DNA from 2 places in the Massilia sp. UYP32 genome. Region 1 is predicted to be linked to the other one. Evidence: predicted binding sites of a transcription regulator. Region 1 holds the regulator's gene; the other holds the start of a gene.

Region 1 (10,989 bases):
GCGGCTGCGCTGTTGCCGGTCCAGGTCGGGAACCGGCCGGTGTCGGCGTCTTCGGCGTCGAGCGAGAACGCCAGGTAGGCATGATGCAGCGCGCGGTATTGCTCCTGGCGCTGCATGATGTCCAGCAGCGCCAGCTGGGCCTCGAGGCGGCGCGCCTTCACCATCTGCTGCGTGTACGAGGGATAGACTAGCGCGGCGAGGATGGCGAGGATGGCCAGCACGGCCATCAGTTCGACCAAGGTGAATCCCTTGCTGCCGTTCGTCATCGTCTGTCCTTTCCAGTCGGGTGGCCAGCCGCGCTGGCGGCCGGCAGCGCGAACGCCTCGCTCCAGTTGCCCAGCTCACGCCAGCCCACGCGCCGCCCGCGCGCACCGTCGGGCGGCTTGCGGTAATAGGCCTGCAGCGCGGCATGGGTGCCGGGCATGCTGCCGGCGCCGCGCGCCGTGATGCGATACAGCTGGCCGTCGGGCGTCGCCGGCATCAGCTCGATCAGGTAGCGTGGCGCCGCGAGCGCCAGCGCGCCCTCGCCGTCCGGCATGCGCAGCCCCGTCATGCTGCCGAACAGGATCGCCGGGCCTTCGTCTTCGGCCAGCAGTTCGGCTAGCTGGTCGGGATTGGCCGTGTAGGCGCACAAGCCGTTATAGGGTCGCCCGCCACCGCAGCCGGCGACGAAGGCGTCCGCGCTGCCGCCGGCGATGGCGTTGGCGCGCGCCGAACCGGGTTCGGCGCCGCCTTCGATGTCGCGCTCGGCATCGAGCAGCGCGGCGTCGGCCATCTGCAGCGCCAGCAGGCGGTCGCGTTCGTGCGCGGCGGCGCGCGCGCCCTGCAAGGCGCCGCGGGTGGACGCGATGCCGGTCATGAGCACCGCCAGCATCAGTACCAGGGCGGTCAGGAGCGCGACGCCGCCTTCTCGCCGGGGTGGCGCTGAGTGGAGGATGCGCATATGACGTTCAATCCGGCGCCACCGGCAACGCGATGGTCGCGCCATAGACCTTGCGCATGCGCGGCTCGCCTGCGTCGTCGAGCGCCGCTCCCGCCAGCCGCGTGCCCTGGTCGCCAGCGGAAAATGCGGCGCCATGGTCTGGCCCGAACAAGTCGTAGACGATGCCGGCATCCGCGCCCGGATCGAGGCGCGCGCCGTGCAGCAGCAGCGCGACCCGGACCAGCGCCACCCGCTTCCAGTGCGTGCGCTTGCGCAAGTCGGCCGCGCGTTCGTCGGGCGTGGCCCCGACCGGCGCCAGCGCCGCATCGAGCGCGCCCAGCTCGGTCGCATTGACGTAGCGCTCCGGCACGCGGTCGCCGTCGGCATCGAGGCCGTACAGCACCTGGAAGCCGTCGACCCGGCCCGCCACCGCATCGGACGACCAGCTGCTGGCGCCCCGGTACTTGCAACGCAACTCGGCATCGCCCTGGGCATTGCGCGCGACGTAGAAGATGCTCCAGCCCTCCTCGTCGCGGTGCACGGGAAAGCCCGCGCAATCGAGGGTGGCGCCGTCGCCATTGGGCGGCGCGCCGCTGCCGGGAAAGCGCAGGGCCAGCACGTCGCTGCCATTGGCTTCGTCCGGCAAGGTCGCATCGATGCCGGCGCCGGTGCGCTCCAGTGAACTGGCATCCAGGCCGGCCAGCCGTGCCGGCGCCGCCGGATCGGAGGCCGGATGCGCCGCCCAGTCGACGTGCGCCGCGAGGCGGATGGCGCGCGCCAGCGCATCCACGGCGTAGCGGCCGCTGTCGTCCATCTCGGACGCTTCCATGACGGCGGCATGCGACCGCACGCTGGTGATCAGCAGCGAGCCGCTGGCCAGCAGCACCGCCAGGCCGAGCGCCATCGCCACCATCAGCTCGGCGATGGTCAAGCCGGCCTGGCGCCGGCGCGCATTGAAAACCCTCATCGCGCCACCAGCAGCACGTAGCCCGGCCCGTCCTGCGTGCCATGCCAGCCGATCTTGATCGCCACCGGAGCAGTTGCTTCCCCACTGCACGCCCAGCGGTAGCGGCCGTGCTCGTCATCCCATGGCGCGTCGTCGCGGCAGACCGCGATGCGGCCCGATGGAAAGCCGCGGTGCAGCGCCAGGCGCGTCTCGCGCAGGTCGAAGGCGGCCAGCGCCAGCGGATCGCAGGCGCCCGCGCCGAAGCACGGGGCGCCGCCCGCCGGCGGGCCGGCGCCGAGCGCCTTGTAATCGAGCGGAACATAGGGATTGGCGCCGTCCGGCAGGCTCGCCACCTGGGCGTTGGCCTGCATGCGTGCGGCCAATGACGTGGCCAGCAGCGCCGCTTCGGAGGTCAGTGCGGCCTGCTGGCGCGTGCGCTGCGCGGCCAGCTGCGCCGCGCTGGCGCCGACCACGCCGACCGCGAGCACGAACAAGGCCACCAGGACTTCGATCATGGTGAAACCGCCCGGGCTGCCGGGGAGACGCGCCTGCATGAGATCCTCCGCTAACGATGTGTGAGCAGAGACGTTATCAGGCAGGGTTCAAGCGCCCATGCGTCGACGCAAGCATGCGTCCGGCAATAAACGGAACTTGGAAACGACGTCAGTTGTCGAGCTTGCGCTGATGCCCGACTTCGGCCAGCGCCGCCTGGAAGGAATCCAGGTCCTCGAAATTCTTGTAGACGGAAGCGAAGCGGATATAGGCGATCTTGTCGAGCCGCTTGAGCTCTTCCATCACGAGTTCGCCGACGTACACGCTCTCGACTTCGCGCCGGCCGCTGGTGAGCAGCTTTTCCTCGATCGACGCGACGGCGCGGTCGATCGCCTCGGCCGCCACCGGACGCTTGCGCAATGCCAGCATCAGGCTGCCGCGCAGCTTGTTTGACGCGAACTCGGTGCGGCTGCCGTTCTTCTTGACGATGATCGGCATCGACAGCTCGATGCGTTCATAGGTGGTGAAGCGCTTGTCGCACTTGCCGCAGCGGCGCCGGCGCCGGATGGCGTCCCCTTCCTCGGATACGCGGGTATCGAGGACTTGTGTTTCTTCATGCTGGCAAAAGGGACATTTCATGGCGCCGGGGCTGCAGGTACTACATGGATACTGAGCGGGCCGGCGAACCGGCCCTTACATCGCGATGGTCAGCGAGCGCTTATCGGGCGTACACCGGGTACTTGTCGGTCAGCTTCTTGACTTCGCCCTTCACGCGCTCGATGGTCGCGGCGTCGTGCGGGTTGTCCAGCACGTCGGCGATCAGGTTGCCCACGGTGACCGCGTCTTCTTCCTTGAAGCCGCGGGTGGTGAACGCCGGGCTGCCCAGGCGGATGCCCGAGGTGACGAACGGCTTCTGCGGGTCGTTCGGGATGCCGTTCTTGTTGCAGGTCATGTGAGCCTGGCCCAGGATGGCTTCCGCTTCCTTGCCGGTCAGGCCCTTGGCGCGCAGGTCGACCAGCATCACGTGCGATTCCGTACGACCGGACACGATGCGCAGGCCGCGTGCGATCAGCGTCTCAGCAAGTGCTTTGGCGTTCTTGACGACCTGCTTCTGGTATTCCTTGAACTCCGGCGACAGCGCTTCCTTGAACGCGACGGCCTTACCGGCGATCACGTGCATCAGCGGACCGCCCTGGATGCCCGGGAAGATCGCCGAGTTGATGGCCTTTTCGTGCTCGGCCTTCATCAGGATGATGCCGCCGCGCGGGCCGCGCAGCGATTTGTGGGTGGTCGAGGTGACGAAGTCGGCGTGCGGCACCGGGTTCGGGTATTCACCGGCGGCGATCAGGCCGGCGTAGTGCGCCATGTCGACCATGAAGTAGGCGCCGACGTCCTTGGCCGCCTTGGCGATACGCTCGAAATCGATGCGCAGGGCGAATGCCGACGCGCCGGCGATGATCATCTTCGGCTTGTGCTCGCGCGCCTGCTTCTCGAGCGCGTCGTAGTCGATGTCTTCTTCAGGGGTCAGGCCGTACGAGACGACATTGAACCATTTGCCCGACATGTTCAGCGCCATGCCATGGGTCAGGTGGCCGCCTTCGGCCAGCGACATGCCCATGATGGTGTCGCCCGGCTTGAGCATGGCGAAGAACACGCCCTGGTTGGCCTGCGAACCCGAATTCGGCTGGACGTTGGCGGCTTCGGCGCCGAACAGTTCCTTCAGGCGGTCGATCGCCAGCTGCTCGGCGACGTCGACATATTCGCAGCCGCCATAGTAGCGCTTGCCCGGATAGCCTTCGGCATACTTGTTGGTCAGCTGCGAGCCCTGCGCTTCCATCACGGCCGGCGAGGTGTAGTTCTCGGAGGCGATCAGCTCGATGTGGTCTTGCTGGCGAGCGTTTTCTTTTTGAATTGCATCCCACAGTTCCGGGTCGATATTGGCGAGCGTATGGTCTTTGGCAAACATGTAAAACTCCAATCGATAGTAATCCAGGCAACTGGTGGCATTGACAGGCGGGAGCCGGGGCGGGCCGTAGGCACGGGCGCAGGCAGCCGCGATCGAACGCGTACCGGTTGATGGCTGCCCAGGCGAACGGCGTATGGCGTCTCACGTTCCCCGGTGGGTGCCCACCTTTGCCGCGCCGCGCATCCGAATGGTGCGCGCACGCGGTGTTTCGCCAGTTACGTGAGACGTAAGGACTCCAAATTGTACTGAACTCCCCATCGTAGGGCAAGGAAACCGCTGTGCCGGCCGGGAATGCACGGCGCCCAGCGGACCCGTGGTCGTTTCGGCTACAATTTTACGGTTCGGCAGCGCGCCTTGCCTTTCTCGCCTGTCATCCTGTTGCCATCCAAGGACCCATCATGATCGTCTTCATCACCGGCGCATCGGCCGGCTTCGGCGCCGAAATGGCGCGCACTTTTGTTTCACATGGCCACCGCGTCGTCCTGGCCGCGCGCCGCACCGACCGCATCGCCGACCTGGCGCGCGAACTGGGCGACAGCGCCCTGGCCGTGACGCTGGACGTCACCAGCCGCGCCTCGATCGAGGCCGCCCTGTCCGGCCTGCCGCCGGAATGGAAACAGATCGACGTGCTGGTGAACAATGCCGGCCTGGCGCTGAATACGGCGCCGGCCCACGAAGTGCCGTTGGAAGACTGGGAAACCATGATCGCGACCAACTGCCAGGGCCTGGTGACCATGACCCGCGCCGTGCTGCCGGACATGGTGGCGCGCGGCAGTGGCCTGGTGATCAATATCGGCTCGGTGGCCGGCCACTATCCTTACCCGGGTGGCAATGTATATGGCGCAACTAAAGCCTTCGTCGAGCAGTTCACGCTGAACCTGCGCGCCGACCTGGTCGGCACCGGCGTACGCGCCACCAATATCGCGCCGGGCCTGTGCGGCGGCACCGAATTCTCGAACGTGCGCTTCAAGGGCGACGACGCGGCCGCGGCCAGGGTCTACGAGGGCACGCAACCGCTGACCGCGAAGGACATCGCCGACACCGCTTTCTGGATCGCGACGCTGCCACCGCACGTCAACGTCAACAGCATCGAGCTGATGCCGACCTGCCAGGGATTCTCGCCATTCAACGTGCGCCGCGGCTGAAAAGGCGCGCGATATCGGTAGGGTCGGCGGCGCCCCCGCCAACCCTACGCATTCACCACCCTGCCCAGCAAGACCAATCACGCACCTATCATTTGTGAGAAAGTGTTACAGTGATTGGTCTTTTAACCACGTTTCAAGTCTACTACTGCTCAAAAGCACGCCCCCGTGCTATCAGACCGCAAAACTTTTCCGCTTTCAACGTACGTCAGCGTACATATTAAAGTGGAAAGTCGCGTAAAATATTTCCCGTTTTCATTAATTCGGCAACAAAGAATGCCTTCAGTGTATAACTGGCCAGTCAGGGTTTATTACGAGGATACCGACGCCGGAGGCATTGTCTATCATGCCAACTACCTGAAGTTCTTCGAGCGCGGCCGTACCGAGTTCCTGCGCGCGCTCGGCATCGAACAACAAACGCTGATCGACGCCGACCATACGGCCTTCGTCGTCAGGAGCATGACCCTCGATTACCGCTACGCCGCCCGTCTCGACGACGAACTGAGCATTCGCACCAGCGTGACGAAAGTGGGCGGCGCCTCGGTTCAGTTTCTCCAGGAAGCATGGTGCGGCGAGGTGCTGCTCAATTCGGCCAATGTGAAGATCGGCTGCGTTGACGTACGAACCACGCGTCCCCGTTCCCTGCCCGACGACGTGGCTGCTAAAATGCGTGCCGCCTGAAAAATCATATAAGTTAAGCCATGACCGCAACCCACGACCTTTCGTTTGTATCCCTGATCGCCAATGCCCACGTGCTGGTGCAGCTGATCATGGCCTTGCTCTTGCTGCTGTCGATCGTGAGCTGGACTTATATCTTCCGCAAGGTGTTCGCGATCCGCGCCGCGCGCGCCCAGACCGAGCAGTTCGAGCGCAGCTTCTGGGCCGGCGGCAACCTGCACACCCTGCACCAGAGCGCCAGCAGCCAGCGCGACCAGAGCGGCCCTCTGGCCCGCATCTTCGAGGCCGGCATGGGCGAATTCATCAAGGGCAAGCAGGCCTCGCGCGAAGCCCTGGACATGAACTCGGTGCTCGACGGCGCCCGCCGCGCCATGCGCGCTTCGTTCCAGCGCGAACTCGATTCGCTCGACACCCACCTGAACTTCCTGGCGTCGGTCGGTTCGGTCTCGCCGTACATCGGCCTGCTGGGCACCGTGTGGGGCATCATGAACTCGTTCCGCGGCCTGGCCAGCGTCGAGCAAGCCACCCTGGCGGTGGTCGCTCCCGGCATCGCCGAAGCGCTGATCGCGACCGCGATCGGCCTGTTCGCCGCAATCCCTGCCGTGGTCGCGTACAACCGCTTCACCCACGACATCGACCGCCTGGCGAACCGCTTCGAGAGCTTCGTCGAAGAATTCTCGAACATCCTCCAGCGCCAGTCGCGCTGATCCGCCCACGAGAACCGGGAGAGCATCGGGATGGCATTTTCCAGCAGCATGCGCGGCGGACGTCGCCGCAAATTCAAGTCCGAGATCAACGTCGTGCCGTATATCGACGTGATGCTGGTGCTGCTCATCATTTTCATGGCGGTGCCTGCGAATGAGGCGCCTAGTGTTGTCAATTTGCCACGCGCCGAGAAATCCGCGCTGCCGCCGGACACGTATATCCAGATCTCCATCGAGCCGGGCAACAAGCTCTCGATCGGCGTGCACGGAAAAGTAAAAGTCGCCCAGGACGAAGTGGCCGACCGCTCCGCCCTGCTGCAGCGCCTGCAGGCATTGCACGACGAGAATCCGGACTTTCCGGTCCTGATCGCGGGCGACCGCGACAGCAAGTACGACGACGTGATCCAGCTGATTTCGGAAGCCAAGAAGATGGGCATCAACCGGGTCGGCCTGGCCACCCAGTGACGCCGACGCCATGACCGCACCGAAGTCCGCCAACCACGGCACGCCCTACCACGTGCCGCCTGAACCGAAACCGCTGCCATCGTTCCTGCTGGCGGTGGCGGTGCACGCGGCGTTGCTGGCCTTCCTGGCGATCGGCGTGAGCTGGCAAAAGGTCAATCCGGTCTCGGTCGAGGCCGAGGTGTGGGACATGTCGGTGCAGACCGCCGCGGCGCCCGAATTGCCGCCCGAGCCCGCGCCGGAACCAGAACCCGAACCGGAACCCGAGCCCGCGCCGGAACCGCCGCCACCTCCTCCACCGGAGCCGGCGGTGGAGCGTCCTGCGCCGACGCCCGATCCCGAGATCGCGCTGCGCGAAGAAAAGAAACGCAAGGAAGAAGAAGCGAAGAAGGCTGCCGCCGAAGAGAAGAAGCGCAAGGAAGCCGAGGAGCGCAAGCGCGAAGAGGCCGAGCAGAAGAAGCGCGAGGAAGCGGAACAGAAGAAGCGCGACGAAGCCGAGAAGAAGAAACTCGAGGAAGCCGAACGCAAGAAGAAAGAGCTCGCGGAGAAGAAAAAAGCGGACGCTGCCGCTGCCGAGAAGAAGAAAAAGGCCGAGGCTGCCGCCAAAGCGGAAGACGCTCGACTCGACAAGTTGCGCAAGGAAGAACTGCAGCGCATGGCCGGCGCCATGGGCAGCACCGGCACCGCCGCGAAATCGACCGGCCCGCGCAGCGATGGCGGTTATATCGCCGCGATCACGGCGGCGATCAAGAGCGCGACCGCCTATCCGGGCAATACCGACGTGGCCGGCAATCCGCGCGCCACGTTCCGGGTGGAGCAGTTGCCAACCGGCGAAATCATGTCGGTGCGCCTTGTGAAAAGCAGCGGTGTGCCAGAATTTGACAGGGCAGTGGAAAATGGTATCAAGAAAGCATCTCCGCTTCCCAAGAAGAAGGACGGGACCGTGGAGCGTACGCTTGACGTGAATTTCTCGATGAAAGATTACGATTGATTCGGTTCGAACCAGTTTTACTAGAGACACCATGAAAAAACTTCACATTTTGCTGTTCAGCGTTTCCCTCGCAATCGGGACAACAGCCAATGCGCAGATCCAGATCGAAATCGCCGGCGTCGGCAGCAACCAGATTCCGGTGGCCATCGCCGCCTTCGCGGACGAATCCGTCGCGCCGGATAAAGTCTCGGCCGTCATCCGCGCCGACCTCGAGCGCAGCGGCGTGTTCAAGGTCATCGACGCCGGCCAGGTGATCAGCGACGCCGACGCCGGCCAGGTGAACCTGGGCGCCTTCAAGGCCAGCGGCGCCGACGCGCTGGTGGTCGGCAGCGTGGCACGCCAGCCGGACGGCCGCTTCGCGATCCGCTACAAGCTGCTCGACACCGTCAAGGGCGGCGAAATCTCGCAGCTGGGCGGCGAAGTCCAGCCCCGCTACACCCGCCTGCAGGCGCACCGCATCGCCGACGACGTCTATGAAAAGCTGACCGGCGTGCGCGGCATCTTCTCGACCCGCATCGCGTATGTGAAGGAAGACCGCGCAGCCAACCGCTTCGCGCTGGCCGTGGCCGACGCCGACGGCGAGAACGAGATCATCGCCACCCAGGGCAAGGAGCCGATCATCTCGCCGGCCTGGTCGCCGGACGGCATGAAGGTCGCCTACGTTTCGATGGAAAACCGCAAGCCGGTGGTCTATCTGCAAGACCTGATGACCGGTCGCCGCAACGTTGTTTCGAACCAAAAAGGCAACAACTCCGCGCCTTCCTGGTCGCCGGACGGCTCCACCCTGGCCGTCGCCCTGTCGCAGGACGGCAATACGGAAATCTATACCGTCAATTCGAGCGGCAGCGGCCATCGCCGCCTGACCAACAATCCGGCAATCGACACCGAGCCGCAATTCTCGGCCGACGGCCAGACCATTTACTTCACGAGCGACCGCAGCGGCGGTCCTCAGATCTACAAGATGAGCGTCTCGGGCGGCAATGCGACCCGCGTGACCTTCAATGGCAATTACAATATCAGCCCACGCGTCTCGTCGGACGGCAAGACGCTGGCCTGGATTTCGCAGCGCGGCGGCGCTTTCTCCTTATATGCGATGGACCTGGCAAGCGGCCGGGAACTTCGCCTGGCCGATGGGGCCACCGAACCGAGTTTTTCGCCTAACGGCAAGTACATCATGTATGCAACCAAGGGCGGCGGGCGCGTCTCGCTTGCAGTGGTGTCAGTGGATGGACGGGTCAAGCAACGCTTGACGACCAAAGCGGGAAACATTCGGGAGCCCAGCTGGGGTCCTTTCATGAAGTAAGAAGTAAAACCTTAACCAGAACAGGAGAAAATCCATGCGCAACTTCAAGAGTCTCGCTTTCATCGCTTCCGCTGCCGCCCTGCTGGCCGCTTGCTCGTCGCCAACCAAACTGGAAGAAACTCCAGTCGTTGAAAAGTCGCCAGAGCCAGCAGCACCAGTGGCTGACAGCCGTGACATCCGTCCAGTGGAAACCGGCACCGTCGATCCACTGAACGATCCAAAAGGCGTCCTGGCCAACCGTAGCGTCTACTTCGACTACGACAGCTTCGTGGTCCGCGCCGACGGCCAGCCAGTGGTGCAGAACCACTCGGGCTACCTGACCAAGAACACCTCGCGTAAAGTCCTGATCCAGGGCAACACCGACGAACGCGGCGGCACCGAGTACAACCTGGCCCTGGGCCAGAAGCGTGCCGAAGCCGTCCGTCGCTCGATGGCGTCGCTGGGCGTGTCGGAAGGCCAGATGGAAGCCGTCTCGCTGGGCGAAGAGAAGCCAAAAGCAACCGGCAGCAACGAAGAAGCCTGGGCTGAAAACCGCCGCGCTGACATCGTTTATCAGTAATCAATCCGGCTGATCGGGCCGATCAGCGTTGATTGACAGGGGGCGGGACGCAGTGCAGACTGCTACCCGCCCCGTTTTATCTCAGCAACCGGTTTAGAAAGAGCAACGCTTATGATCAAACTGTCTCCGTCCCGCCTCGCCTGCCTCGTCCTGGCCCTGTGGATGCCGCTGCATGCCGCGGCCGGCCCGTTCGATGACGACGAAGCGCGCAAGGCCATCCTGGACCTGCGCACCAAGGTCGACAACATCACGCGCGACCTGACCGCGCGCATCGACGGCAAGTCGGACAAGACGGTCCAGATCGAGATGCTGAACCAGCACGAGCAGACCATGCGCGAGATCGCCCGCCTGCGCGGCCAGATCGAAGTGCTGCAGAACGAATTGTCGAAGGCCCAGGAAAGCCAGAAGCAGCTGTACGCCGACCTCGACGCGCGCATGAAACGCTTCGAGCCGCGCCAGGAAGTCATCGACGGCCAGACCGCCGAAGTGATGCCGACCGAGAAGACCGCCTACGAGGCCGCCACCGCGCTGTTCCAGTCGGGCGATTACAAGGGGGCCTCGGTCGCGCTGCAGGAATTCGTCAAGCAGTATCCGCAATCGGCGTATGCGTCGAACGCGCAGTACTGGCTGGGCAACACCTATTACGCACTGGGCGACTACAAGAAGGCCATCGCGGCCCAGCAGGTCGTGACCACCACCTACGCCGACAGCGCCAAGGTGCCGGACGCCATGCTGAACATTGCCAGCAGCTACGCCCTGCTGAAGGACAACAAGAACGCGAAGAAGTCGCTGCAGACGCTGGTGTCCAAGTATCCGGACTCGAG
Region 2 (10,989 bases), on a different contig from region 1:
CGCTGGCCTACGTCGGTAGTCGCTTCGTGCTCGAAGTCGTCCTGCACCGGGGAGTCTACTGATGCGTATCTTGTTCTGGATTGCCCTTATCGTCCTCGTGGTCTTCGCCGTGCGCAGCAAGCTGCGCGCGCTCGCCAAGCGCAACGGGGTTCCTCCGCATATGCAGCGCGGCCCGGCCGCGCCGACCGGCCAGATCGAGGCCATGGCCCAGTGCGCCCATTGCGGCGTGTATTTCCCGGCGTCCGAGTCGGTGCACGCCGACGGCCAGGACTACTGCTCGCCAGGCCACGTGCGCCTGCCGCCCAAGTAGTTGAAGCCCGCGTCCGGCAGGCTGTCGGCGGGCGCGCGCGTCACCCTGTGGCGTTCGCTCCAGACCTTCACCGTCACCCGCATCGTCATCGCCCTGGTGCTGCTGCTGTACCTGGGCGTCGACCTGGAAAGCGGACAGCTGCGCCCGGACCCGGTCAACACCGAAACCTGCGTCTTCTATGTGCTGGCCGCCGCGCTGTTCGCGCTGGCGGCGCGCTGGCAACGGCGTTTCCTGATCCAGCTCGGGGTGCAGATCGGCGTCGACCTGGCCGTGATCTCGCTGCTGTATATCGCCGCCGGCGGCATGCGCAGCGGCCTGGGCATCCTCTATCTGTTCCCGCTGGCCGGCGCCGCGATCCTGGCGCCGCTGGTGCTGGCGCTGTTCTCGGCGGCGGTCGCGACGCTGTTCCTGCTCGGGCTGAACGTCTGGCAGCTGGTGGTCGAGGGGCGCGACCCGCCGCTGATGCAGGCCGGCCTGTTCGGCGCCGCCTTCTTCGCCGGCGTATTGATGGTCAACCGCCTGGCGGCGCGCCTGCTCAAGCAAGAGGAGCTGGCGGCCCGGCACGGCGCCGACCTGCGCATCCAGCAGGCGATCAACGAGATCGTGATCGCCGACGTCGGCGACGGCATCCTGGTGGTGGGGGAGGACGGCGCGGTCTTCACCGGCAACCCGGCGGCGCGCCGCATGCTGGGCCTGCAGGTCGACGCCGGTTTTTTGCTGCATGCCGTGCCGGCCTTCGAGCCGGTGGCGCTGGCCTTCGACGCCTGGCTGGCCGGCCCCGACAACGACAAGGCCTTCGTCACCCTGAAACCCTACCGCGAAGGCGACGGCGCCGGCGATGGTGAAGCTGAAATTCGCGGCCGGCGCGACCAGCCGGTGCACCTCAAATTGCGCTTCGCGCGCGTGGCCGACGGTGTCGACGCGGCCGGCCGCAGCGTGATCTTCATGCAGGACGTGAGCGCGATCGAAAACCAGGCGCAGCAACTCAAGCTGGCCTCGATGGGCCGCCTGACCGCCAGCATCGCGCACGAGGTGCGCAACCCGCTGTCGGCGATCGGCCACGCCACCGAGCTGCTGGCCGAAGACCTGCACGGCCCGGCCGAGGTGCGCCTGCTGAAGATCGTGCGCGACAACGTGACGCGCGTGAACCGCATGGTGGAAGACATCCTGCAGCTGTCGCGCAAGGCCCAGCCGAACGGCGAACCGGTGGCGCTCGGCCCGTTCCTGGAAGAGTTGAAGGCCGAATTCTGCGAAATCCACGGCCTGGCCGGTGATATAGTCTATATAGGCGATCCGGGCGGCAGCGCGGTGCGCTTCGATCCGCTGCACCTGCACGAGGTCTTGCTCAACCTGCTGAACAACGCGGTGCGCTACGCCAGCCGCCAGCCGGCCAGCATCCGCATCTTTCCGGCGCGCGACGCCGCCGGCCGGCGCGAGCTGCACGTGCAGGACGACGGCCCCGGCATCACGCCGGAAGTGCGCGACCACCTGTTCGAGCCCTTCTATACTACGTCGAGCAAGGGGACCGGCCTGGGACTCTACCTGGCGCGCGAACTGTGCCTGAACAACGATGCGAAACTCGATTATGAATACCGGTTCGACCCGTCCGCGCTGGGACCGCGCAAGGCCAGCGGCCGCTTTGTCATCACTTTCGCGCTCGAGTAAGCCATGAGCGCGCCCCGCATCCTGGTGCTCGACGACGAAGCCGACCTGCGCGAGCTGCTCGAGATCACCCTGCTCAAGATGGGCCTGGACGTCGACAGCGCCGCCACGTTGCGCCAGGCACGTGCCTTGTTCGAGGAACACGACTACGCGCTGGTGCTCACCGATATGCGCCTGCCGGACGGCCAGGGGCTGGAACTGGTGCGCGAGATCGCCGCCTCGGGCAAGGGCACGCCGGTCGCCGTGATCACCGCCTACGGCAGCGCCGAGAACGCGGTGGTGGCGCTCAAGGCCGGCGCCTTCGACTACATCGCCAAGCCGGTGGCGCTCGACGCGCTGCGCGTGATGGTGCGCTCGGCCCTGAAACTGTCGGAAGGGGGCGCCGCGGCGCCTGACGGTGGAGCGATTGCGTCGCGCATGATCGGCCATTCCGCCGCGATGCAGTCGCTGCGGGCGCAGATCGCGCGCCTGGCGCGCTCGATGGCGCCGATCTCGATCACCGGCGAATCCGGCAGCGGCAAGGAGCTGGCGGCGCGCGAGATCCACGCCCAGAGCTCGCGTGCAGGTAAACCCTTCGTGGCGGTGAACTGCGGCGCGATCCCCGAAACCCTGATGGAGGCCGAGTTCTTCGGCTACCGCAAGGGCGCCTTCACCGGCGCGGCCGAGGAACGCGACGGCTTCTTCCAGGCCGCCAACGGCGGCACCCTGATGCTCGACGAAGTGGCCGACTTGCCGCTGGCGATGCAGGTCAAGCTGCTGCGCGCGATCCAGGAGCGGCGCGTGCGCAAGATCGGCGCCACCAGCGAGGAACCGGTCGACGTGCGCATCATCAGCGCCACCCACCAGGACCTGGCGCGCTGCGTCGAGACGGGCAAGTTCAGGCAAGACCTGTTTTATCGCCTGAACGTGATCGAGCTGGCGCTGCCGCCGCTGCGCGAGCGGCTGGACGACCTGCCCCTGCTGGCGAACGGCATCCTGGACCGGCTGGCCGGACCGGGGCAGGCGTCGCTCGGGCCGGGCGTGCTGGAGGCATTGAAGGCGTATTCCTTCCCCGGCAATGTGCGCGAGCTGGAGAACGTGCTGGAGCGGGCGCTGGCGTTCGCCAACGATGGCGTGATCCAGGTCGGGGACTTGTCGCTCAAGGCGGCGCGGCCGGTGGAAGGGGGGCGGGGCGAGACGGCCACACCCGTCGCCACACCGGCGCCGGTGTTGGCGACCCCCGCCACCGATCCGGCGCCGCCGCCTGAACCCAGGCCTATGCCTGCCCCGGTCGCGCTTGGCCCGGCCGAACTGCCGAGCAACCTGCCGGAGTATCTCGAGCAGGTCGAACGCGACATCATCGGCCGCGCGCTGCAGCAAACCCAGTTCAACCGCACCCAGGCGGCAAGCCTGCTGGGGATCAGCGTGCGCCAGCTGCGTTATCAAATGCAGAAACTGGACATCAGCGCGCCGGACGATTGACGACATTCCTAGGGGTTGGCGGCTCTGCCGCCGACGCGTGCAACGGGCGCTGACGATCACCGCGTCGGCAGGATTTGCCGACGCTACCGATCGCGTCCAGTCACCTGTCTATGTTACTTTGTGGTAATTATTTTGGTGCATAATGCGCTGTGGTGGAGCATGCGCGCCTCGTTTTGATTCCTGCGTAATTTGCCCATTTGGCGCAGATTTTTCTGATGTTAGTGCTTGCTCACCGTGTGCTCCCCTTCTTTTGTACGACGCTGAAATGTCAAGACTGCGCACGCCAAAAAACAAAAAAAATGACCATTTATTAGCTTGCCTCGATCGCAAGCGAGGTACTACAATTAGTCTCATATCAAAGCTTGGCACTAGATGTAGTGGTAGCAGACCGAACGGCACTAGCATTTTGGCCAGCTGAGAGTTGTCCGCACGTTGTCCACAAGTTGCCCACAAATTGCCCACACGTTTGTTCAGCGACTTGTCTATTAAGCATCTGCTGACAAGCTTTATTTACATATTCTTAACCCTGCTTCTCTGGTTTGCCAGCATCGGCCACCGGCTGGCGGGGATTTGTTTTGCTTTTAATTTTGTTGACGGACCGCGGCGCCATCCGCCACCCGGTTCTCATGTACAAAGGCGGTCCGCCGCTCATCCTGGAGGCTCAATGCAAACAGCACAGAACATCTCGATCAACCAACACGTCACCCCAGGATCGGCGTCGACCAGCCCAACCCCGGCCGAGATCGTCGCGCGCGGCGATTACCGCGTCATCCGCCGCAACGGCGCCGTCGTCGCTTTCGAGCCGAACAAGATCTCGGTCGCGATGACCAAGGCCTTCCTGGCCGTGGCCGGCGGCCAGGGCGCGGTCTCGGCGCGCATCCGCGAACTGGTGGAACAGCTGACCGGCAACGTGGTGGCCGCGCTGGTGCGCCGCCAGCCGAACGGCGGCACCTTCCACATCGAAGACGTGCAGGACCAGGTCGAGCTGTCGCTGATGCGTTCGGGCGAACACGACGTCGCGCGTGAATACGTGCTGTACCGCGCCAAGCGCATGGACGAGCGCCGCGCGGCCAAGGAAGCTCTAGGTGGCGCGCCGGTCGCCGCGCCGCAGATCCACGTGGTCGACGGCGGCGAACGCCGCCTGCTGGACATCAACGACGTCCACGCCCTCGTGAACGCCGCCTGCTCGGGCCTGGAAAAGCACGTCGACGCCGACGCGATCGTCGCCGAGACCCTGAAGAACCTGTACGACGGCGTGCCGGTCGAAGAGCTGTACAAGTCCGCCATCCTGGCTGCCCGCGCGCTGATGGAAAAAGACCCGGCCTACAGCCAGGTGACCGCGCGCATCCTGCTGCACACCATCCGTAAAGAAGTGTTCGGCCACGAAGTGCCGCAAGCCGGCGCCGCCGCCGAATACCTGACCTACTTCCCGCAATACGTGGCGAAGGGCATCCAGGCCGAGCTGCTGGACGAAGAGCTGGGCAAGTACGACCTCGAGCGCCTGGCGAAGGCCATCGTCGCCGACCGCGACCTGCAGTTCGGCTACATCGGCCTGCAGACCCTGTACGACCGCTACTTCCTGCACGTGCGCGACGTGCGCATCGAGATGCCGCAGGCCTTCTACATGCGTGTCGCGATGGGCCTGGCACTGCGCGAAGACGACCGCGAAGCGCGCGCCATCGAGTTCTACAACCTGCTGTCGTCGTTCGACTTCATGAGCTCGACCCCGACCCTGTTCAACTCGGGCACCCGCCGCTCGCAGCTGTCGTCGTGCTACCTGACTACCGTCGGCGACGACCTGGAAGGCATCTACGACGCCATCAAGGAGAACGCGCTGCTGTCGAAGTTCGCCGGCGGCCTGGGCAACGACTGGACTCCGGTGCGCGCGCTGGGCTCGCGCATCAAGGGCACCAACGGCCGTTCGCAGGGCGTGGTCCCGTTCCTGAAAGTGGTCAACGACACCGCCGTGGCGGTGAACCAGGGCGGCAAGCGCAAGGGCGCGGTGTGCGCCTACCTGGAAACCTGGCACCTGGACATCGAAGAATTCCTGGACCTGCGCAAGAACACCGGCGACGACCGCCGCCGCACGCACGACATGAACACCGCGAACTGGATTCCCGACCTGTTCATGAAGCGCGTGATGGAAAAGGGCAGCTGGACCCTGTTCTCGCCGTCCGAGACGCCAGACCTGCACGACCTGACCGGCAAGGCCTTCGAGAAAGCCTACCTGGCCTATGAAACCAAAGCGGCCAACGGCGAAATGGCGGTCTTCAAGAAGATCGAAGCCATGGACCTGTGGCGCAAGATGCTGTCGATGCTGTTCGAAACCGGCCACCCATGGATCACCTTCAAGGACCCATGCAATATCCGTTCGCCGCAGCAGCACGTGGGCGTGGTGCACTCGTCGAACCTGTGCACCGAGATCACCCTGAACACCAGCGCCGATGAAATCGCTGTCTGCAACCTGGGCTCGGTGAACCTGCCGCAGCACATGAAGGGCGATGGCCTGGACCACGTCAAGCTGCAAAAGACCATCCGCACCGCGATGCGCATGCTGGACAACGTCATCGACATCAATTACTACGCGGTGGAAAAGGCGCGCAACTCGAACCTGCGCCACCGTCCGGTGGGCATGGGCGTCATGGGTCACCAGGACTGCCTGCACATGATGCGCATCCCGTTCGCGTCGGAGCAAGCGGTGAAGTTCGCCGACGTTTCGATGGAAGCGGTCTGCTACTACGCCTACCTGGCGTCGACCGAGCTGGCCGAAGAACGCGGCCGCTACGAGACCTACACCGGCTCGCTGTGGGACCGCGGCATCCTGCCGCAGGACTCGATCAAGCTGTTGGCGGAAGAACGCGGCGGCTACCTGGAGCAGGACACCAGCGAATCGATGGACTGGACCCCGGTGCGCGAGCGCATCAAGCAGTTCGGCATGCGTAACTCGAACTGCGTGGCGATCGCCCCGACCGCGACCATCTCGAACATCATCGGCGTGTCGGCCTGCATCGAACCGACCTTCCAGAACCTGTACGTGAAGTCGAACCTGTCGGGCGAATTCACCGAGATCAACTCGTACCTGGTGCGCGACCTGAAAGCGCGCGACCTGTGGGACGAAGTCATGATCGCCGACCTGAAGTACTTCGACGGTTCGCTGTCCAAGATCGACCGCGTGCCGCAAGACCTGCGCGACATCTACGCGACGGCCTTCGAAGTCGAGCCGAAGTGGCTGGTGGAAGCCGCCTCGCGCCGCCAGAAGTGGATCGACCAGGCCCAGTCGCTGAACATCTACATGGCCGGCGCCTCGGGCAAGAAGCTGGACGAGACCTATAAGCTGGCGTGGCTGCGTGGCCTGAAGACCACCTACTACCTGCGCACCATCGCCGCGACCCACCTGGAGAAGTCGACCACCCGCACCGGCGCCCTGAACGCCGTGCCGGTTTCGGGCGGCCTGCAGGCAGGTCACGCAGCGCCGGCAGCCGCCTCGGTGGCCGCCGCCGCGGCAGCGGCGCCAGCCGCACCGGAAGCCGAAGGCGCCGCCTGCTACCTGCGTCCGGGCGACGCCGGTTTCGACGAGTGCGAAGCCTGCCAGTAATGCTGTAACCGGGTGCGGGCCGACCGGACGGTCGCCCGCACCATCATCTCCGCTATCAACACATCATGTGGCCTCACCGCGCTTGTTCGCGCCAGGCCACGACAGAAGGAAATCACCATGCTCTCTTGGGACGACGAACCAACCAGCGCCCAGCGCGCCCCACAAGCCGCCAATCCAGAAGGCGCTCCCGCCGCTGAAGTGGCCAAGCGCGTCAACGCCGACGACAAGCGCATCATCAACGGCGAAACCGACGTCAATCAGCTGGTGCCGTTCAAGTACAAGTGGGCATGGGACAAGTACCTGGCCGGCTGCGCGAACCACTGGATGCCGCAGGAAGTGAACATGCAGCGCGACATCGAGCTGTGGAAGAACCCGAACGGCCTGTCGGAAGACGAGCGCCGCCTGGTCAAGCGCAACCTGGGCTTCTTCGTGACCGCCGACTCGCTGGCCGCGAACAATATCGTGCTGGGCACTTACCGCCACATCACCGCCCCCGAGTGCCGCCAGTACCTGCTGCGCCAGGCGTTCGAAGAGGCGATCCACACCCATGCCTACCAGTACATCGTCGAATCGCTGGGCCTGGACGAAGGCGAGATCTTCAACGCCTACAACGAGATCGAATCGATCCACGACAAGGACCAGTTCCTGATCCCGTTCATCGACGTCCTGACCAACCCCGACTTCAAGACCGGCACGGTCGAGAACGACCAGAAGCTGCTGAAGTCGATCATCGTCTTCGCCTGCCTGATGGAAGGCCTGTTCTTTTACGTCGGCTTCACCCAGATCCTGGCGCTCGGCCGCCAGAACAAGATGACCGGCGCCGCCGAGCAGTACCAGTACATCCTGCGCGACGAGTCGATGCACGTGAACTTCGGCATCGACCTGATCAACACGATCAAGATGGAAAACCCGCAGCTGTGGACCCCGGAATTCCGCGACGAGATCAAGGCCCTGTTCCTGCAGGCCGTCGACCTGGAATACCGCTATGCCGAAGACACCATGCCACGCGGCGTGCTGGGCCTGAACGCCCCGATGTTCAAGGGCTACCTGCGCTTCATCGCCAACCGCCGCGCGGTGCAGATCGGCCTGGAGCCGCTGTTCCCGAACGAAGAGAATCCGTTCCCGTGGATGAGCGAGATGATCGACCTGAAGAAGGAACGTAACTTCTTCGAGACGCGTGTGACCGAGTACCAGACCGGCGGCACCCTGAGCTGGGATTGATTGCCATCGGCATCGCATGAATGACAAAACCCCGCAGCTGCGGGGTTTTGTTTTTCCGGACCGCCTCAGGCGCCGTCCACAGGCACGACGACGTTCACGATCCAGGTCACGCCGAAGCGGTCCTTCAGCATGCCGTACAGCGGCGACCAATCGGCTGCCGCCAGCGGCTGTTCGATATCGGCGCCGTGCGCCAGTCCATTCCACAGCGTCCTGATCTCGTCCTGCGATTCGCCGACCAGCGCGGCGAAGAAGGCATTGCGGCCCTGGTCCCATGGCTTGGCGGCTTCGACGTCGTAGGCCATGATATGAAAGCCACTCGGCGCCTTGACCTGGCCGTAGATGATGCGGTCGGCGTCCGCGGCATCGTTGACCTTGCCCGACTCGCCGTAGGTCACCTGCATGATCTCGTCGCCGAACACGGACTGGTAGAAGGCGAGGGCGGCGCGCGCCTGGCCCTGGAAATTGAGGTGGATGACTGCCTGGACCGACATGGTGAACTCCTTTGGGTGGTAGAAAAGACAGGTGCTACTATAGGAAATCGTCCTGCCAATTCCTGTCAGTAGCCATGTCCCGCCCCAATCGTCTTTTCCGCTTGCTCGATGCCCTGCGCCGCTTGCCGGCGCCGGTCACGGCGGCCCAGCTAGCGCAGGAGACTGGGGTTTCGGTGCGCTCGGTCTACCGCGACATCGAGAGCCTGCGCGTGAGCGGCGCCGAGATCGGCGGCGAGCGCGGGTTCGGCTACACCCTGGTCGAAGACGGCACCCTGCGTCCGCAGACTTTCAGCCGCATCGAGATCGAGGCGCTCACCCTCGGGCTGGCCGAAGTGCGCAATATGGGCGACCCCGCATTGGCCGCGGCGGCCGAGTCGGTGCTGGGCAAGGTGGCCGCGACCCTGCCGTCGCTGGGGCAGCAGCACCTGCTGCCTGCGGTGTCGCGGGTCCACCATTTCAGCGAGCGTTTCGCGCGACTGCCCGACATGGCGCTGATCCGCGCCTGCTGCTGGCGCGAAGAGGCGCTCACGATCGATTACGTCGACCGCGATGGCGCCGCGACCAGCCGCACGATCTGGCCGCTCGCCATCGTCTACCTCGACCGGATGCTGGTGGTGCTGGCGCGCTGCTGCCTGCGCGACGACTTCCGGATGTTCCGCGCCGACCGCATCGCCGCGGTCGCGGCCACCGGCATCAGTTTCAGGCCGCGCCGCGCGGCGCTGCTGCGCGATTACGGCGCCAGGCTGGCCGACGAAGGATAAATGCGTGCGCAGGGATAACTTGCCCTATGATGGCGATTTTTCACGCCTGACCAGGAGACAACCTTGCAAGCCAACACCCTGACGCTGCATGCCCTCATGCTCGCCAGCCTGGCGACGGTATCCGTCGCTCACGCCGCCTCCGCGCCGCAAGTCACCGCCGGCCGCACCATCTTCCAGAACAACTGCGCCAGCTGCCACACGGTCGATGCGAAGCTGTCGCCGCTGGCCGGTCCCGGCATGTTCGGCGTCGTCGGCCGCAAGGCTGCCGGCATCCCAGGCTTCGGCTATTCGGGCGCGCTGGCCAAGGCCGGCGCCGCGGGCCTGGTCTGGACCCGTGAAGAACTCGACGTGTTCCTGCTCGACCCGGCCAAGCGCGTGCCCGGCACCACGATGCCGGTCGGCGTGCCGGACCAGAAGATGCGCACCGCGCTGATCGACTACCTGGCCAGCCTGCAAGGCCCTGCTACCGCCGCCGCGCCGGCCGCAGCCGCCAGGCCGGCGGACCGCGCCGGTTCCTGGGACGACACCCAGCCAGGCAAGGTCTTCCACATCAAGCCGGGCGACCTGGCCAAGCCGTTCGCCACCGAGAGCGCCGGCAACAGCCCGCGCGTGCAGGCGCGTCCGAACGGCACGCTGCCGATCGTGATGCCGGGCTTCGAGGTGAGCGTGTTCGCCCAGGATGCCGACAAGCCGCGCGTCGCTCTGCGCGCACCGAACGGCGACGTGTTCCTGGCCGCGACCGGCGCCGGTGAAGTCAAAGTGCTGCGCTCGAAGAACGGCGACAAGGCCGATACCGCCGCAGTGTTCGCCAGCGGCCTGTCGCGTCCTTACGGCATGGCGTTCTGGCCTTCCGGCGCCAACCCGCAATACCTGTACGTGGCGGGCGTCAATTCGGTGGTGCGCATCCCCTACCGCAACGGCGACCTGAAGGCGCGCGGGCAAGCCGAGGTGGTGATCCCCGAGCTGTCCGAGACCAGCGGCGGCCACACCACCCGCACCCTGGTGTTCTCGAAGGACGACAAGACGATGCTGCTGTCGATCGGCTCGGCCACCAACGTCGCCAGCGACATCGGTCCAAAGCCGCCGCTGCCGCTCGCCGAGTGGGAGAAAAAGCACGGCGTAGGCAGCGCCTGGGGCGTCGAGACCGACCGCGCCACCGTGATGGCCTTCGACCCGGACGGCAAGAACCGCCGCACCTATGCGACTGGGCTGCGCAACTGCGTCGGCCTGCTGGTGTATCCGGCCACCGGCGACGTGATGTGCAATGTGAACGAGCGCGACGCGCTGGGCGACAACCTGCCGCCGGACTATCTGACGCGTGTGAAGCAGGGCGGTTTCTACGGCTGGCCGTGGTACTACATCGGCGACAACGAAGACCCGCGCCTGAAAGGCATCCGCCCCGACCTGAAGGGCAAGACGATCACCCCGGACGTGCTGCTGCAGGCCCACTCGGCGCCGCTGGGCATGGTGGTGTATCACGCGCCGAAG

The links. Region 1 encodes NrdR, which represses ribonucleotide reductase genes. Its sites were predicted from a motif close to CACNANATNTNGTG; they were not measured.
Region 2: the regulator NrdR is predicted to act here: its motif matches at 3,800-3,813, upstream of ABIB42_RS20825 (ribonucleoside-diphosphate reductase subunit alpha).

Annotation. Positions count from the first base shown of each region.
Region 1 is NZ_JBNDIK010000024.1:177-11,165, reverse strand. Features, by position in the region: gene ABIB42_RS18655 (type IV pilin protein) at 1-266, opposite strand, end outside; gene ABIB42_RS18650 (pilus assembly PilX family protein) at 263-943, opposite strand; gene ABIB42_RS18645 (PilW family protein) at 951-1,889, opposite strand; gene pilV (type IV pilus modification protein PilV) at 1,886-2,422, opposite strand; gene nrdR (transcriptional regulator NrdR) at 2,532-2,999, opposite strand; gene glyA (serine hydroxymethyltransferase) at 3,079-4,326, opposite strand; ZMP/ZTP riboswitch at 4,436-4,555, opposite strand; gene ABIB42_RS18625 (SDR family oxidoreductase) at 4,725-5,471, shown strand; gene ybgC (tol-pal system-associated acyl-CoA thioesterase) at 5,745-6,149, shown strand; gene tolQ (protein TolQ) at 6,170-6,853, shown strand; gene ABIB42_RS18610 (biopolymer transporter ExbD) at 6,884-7,315, shown strand; gene tolA (cell envelope integrity protein TolA) at 7,428-8,303, shown strand; gene tolB (Tol-Pal system beta propeller repeat protein TolB) at 8,335-9,606, shown strand; gene pal (peptidoglycan-associated lipoprotein Pal) at 9,641-10,165, shown strand; gene ybgF (tol-pal system protein YbgF) at 10,277-10,989, shown strand, end outside.
Region 2 is NZ_JBNDIK010000028.1:28,296-39,284, forward strand. Features, by position in the region: gene ABIB42_RS20805 (cytochrome C assembly family protein) at 1-62, shown strand, start outside; gene ABIB42_RS20810 (PP0621 family protein) at 62-310, shown strand; gene ABIB42_RS20815 (two-component system sensor histidine kinase NtrB) at 311-1,975, shown strand; gene ABIB42_RS20820 (sigma-54-dependent transcriptional regulator) at 1,979-3,433, shown strand; gene ABIB42_RS20825 (ribonucleoside-diphosphate reductase subunit alpha) at 4,098-7,028, shown strand; gene ABIB42_RS20830 (ribonucleotide-diphosphate reductase subunit beta) at 7,146-8,249, shown strand; gene ABIB42_RS20835 (VOC family protein) at 8,315-8,740, opposite strand; gene ABIB42_RS20840 (helix-turn-helix transcriptional regulator) at 8,815-9,501, shown strand; gene ABIB42_RS20845 (PQQ-dependent sugar dehydrogenase) at 9,565-10,989, shown strand, end outside.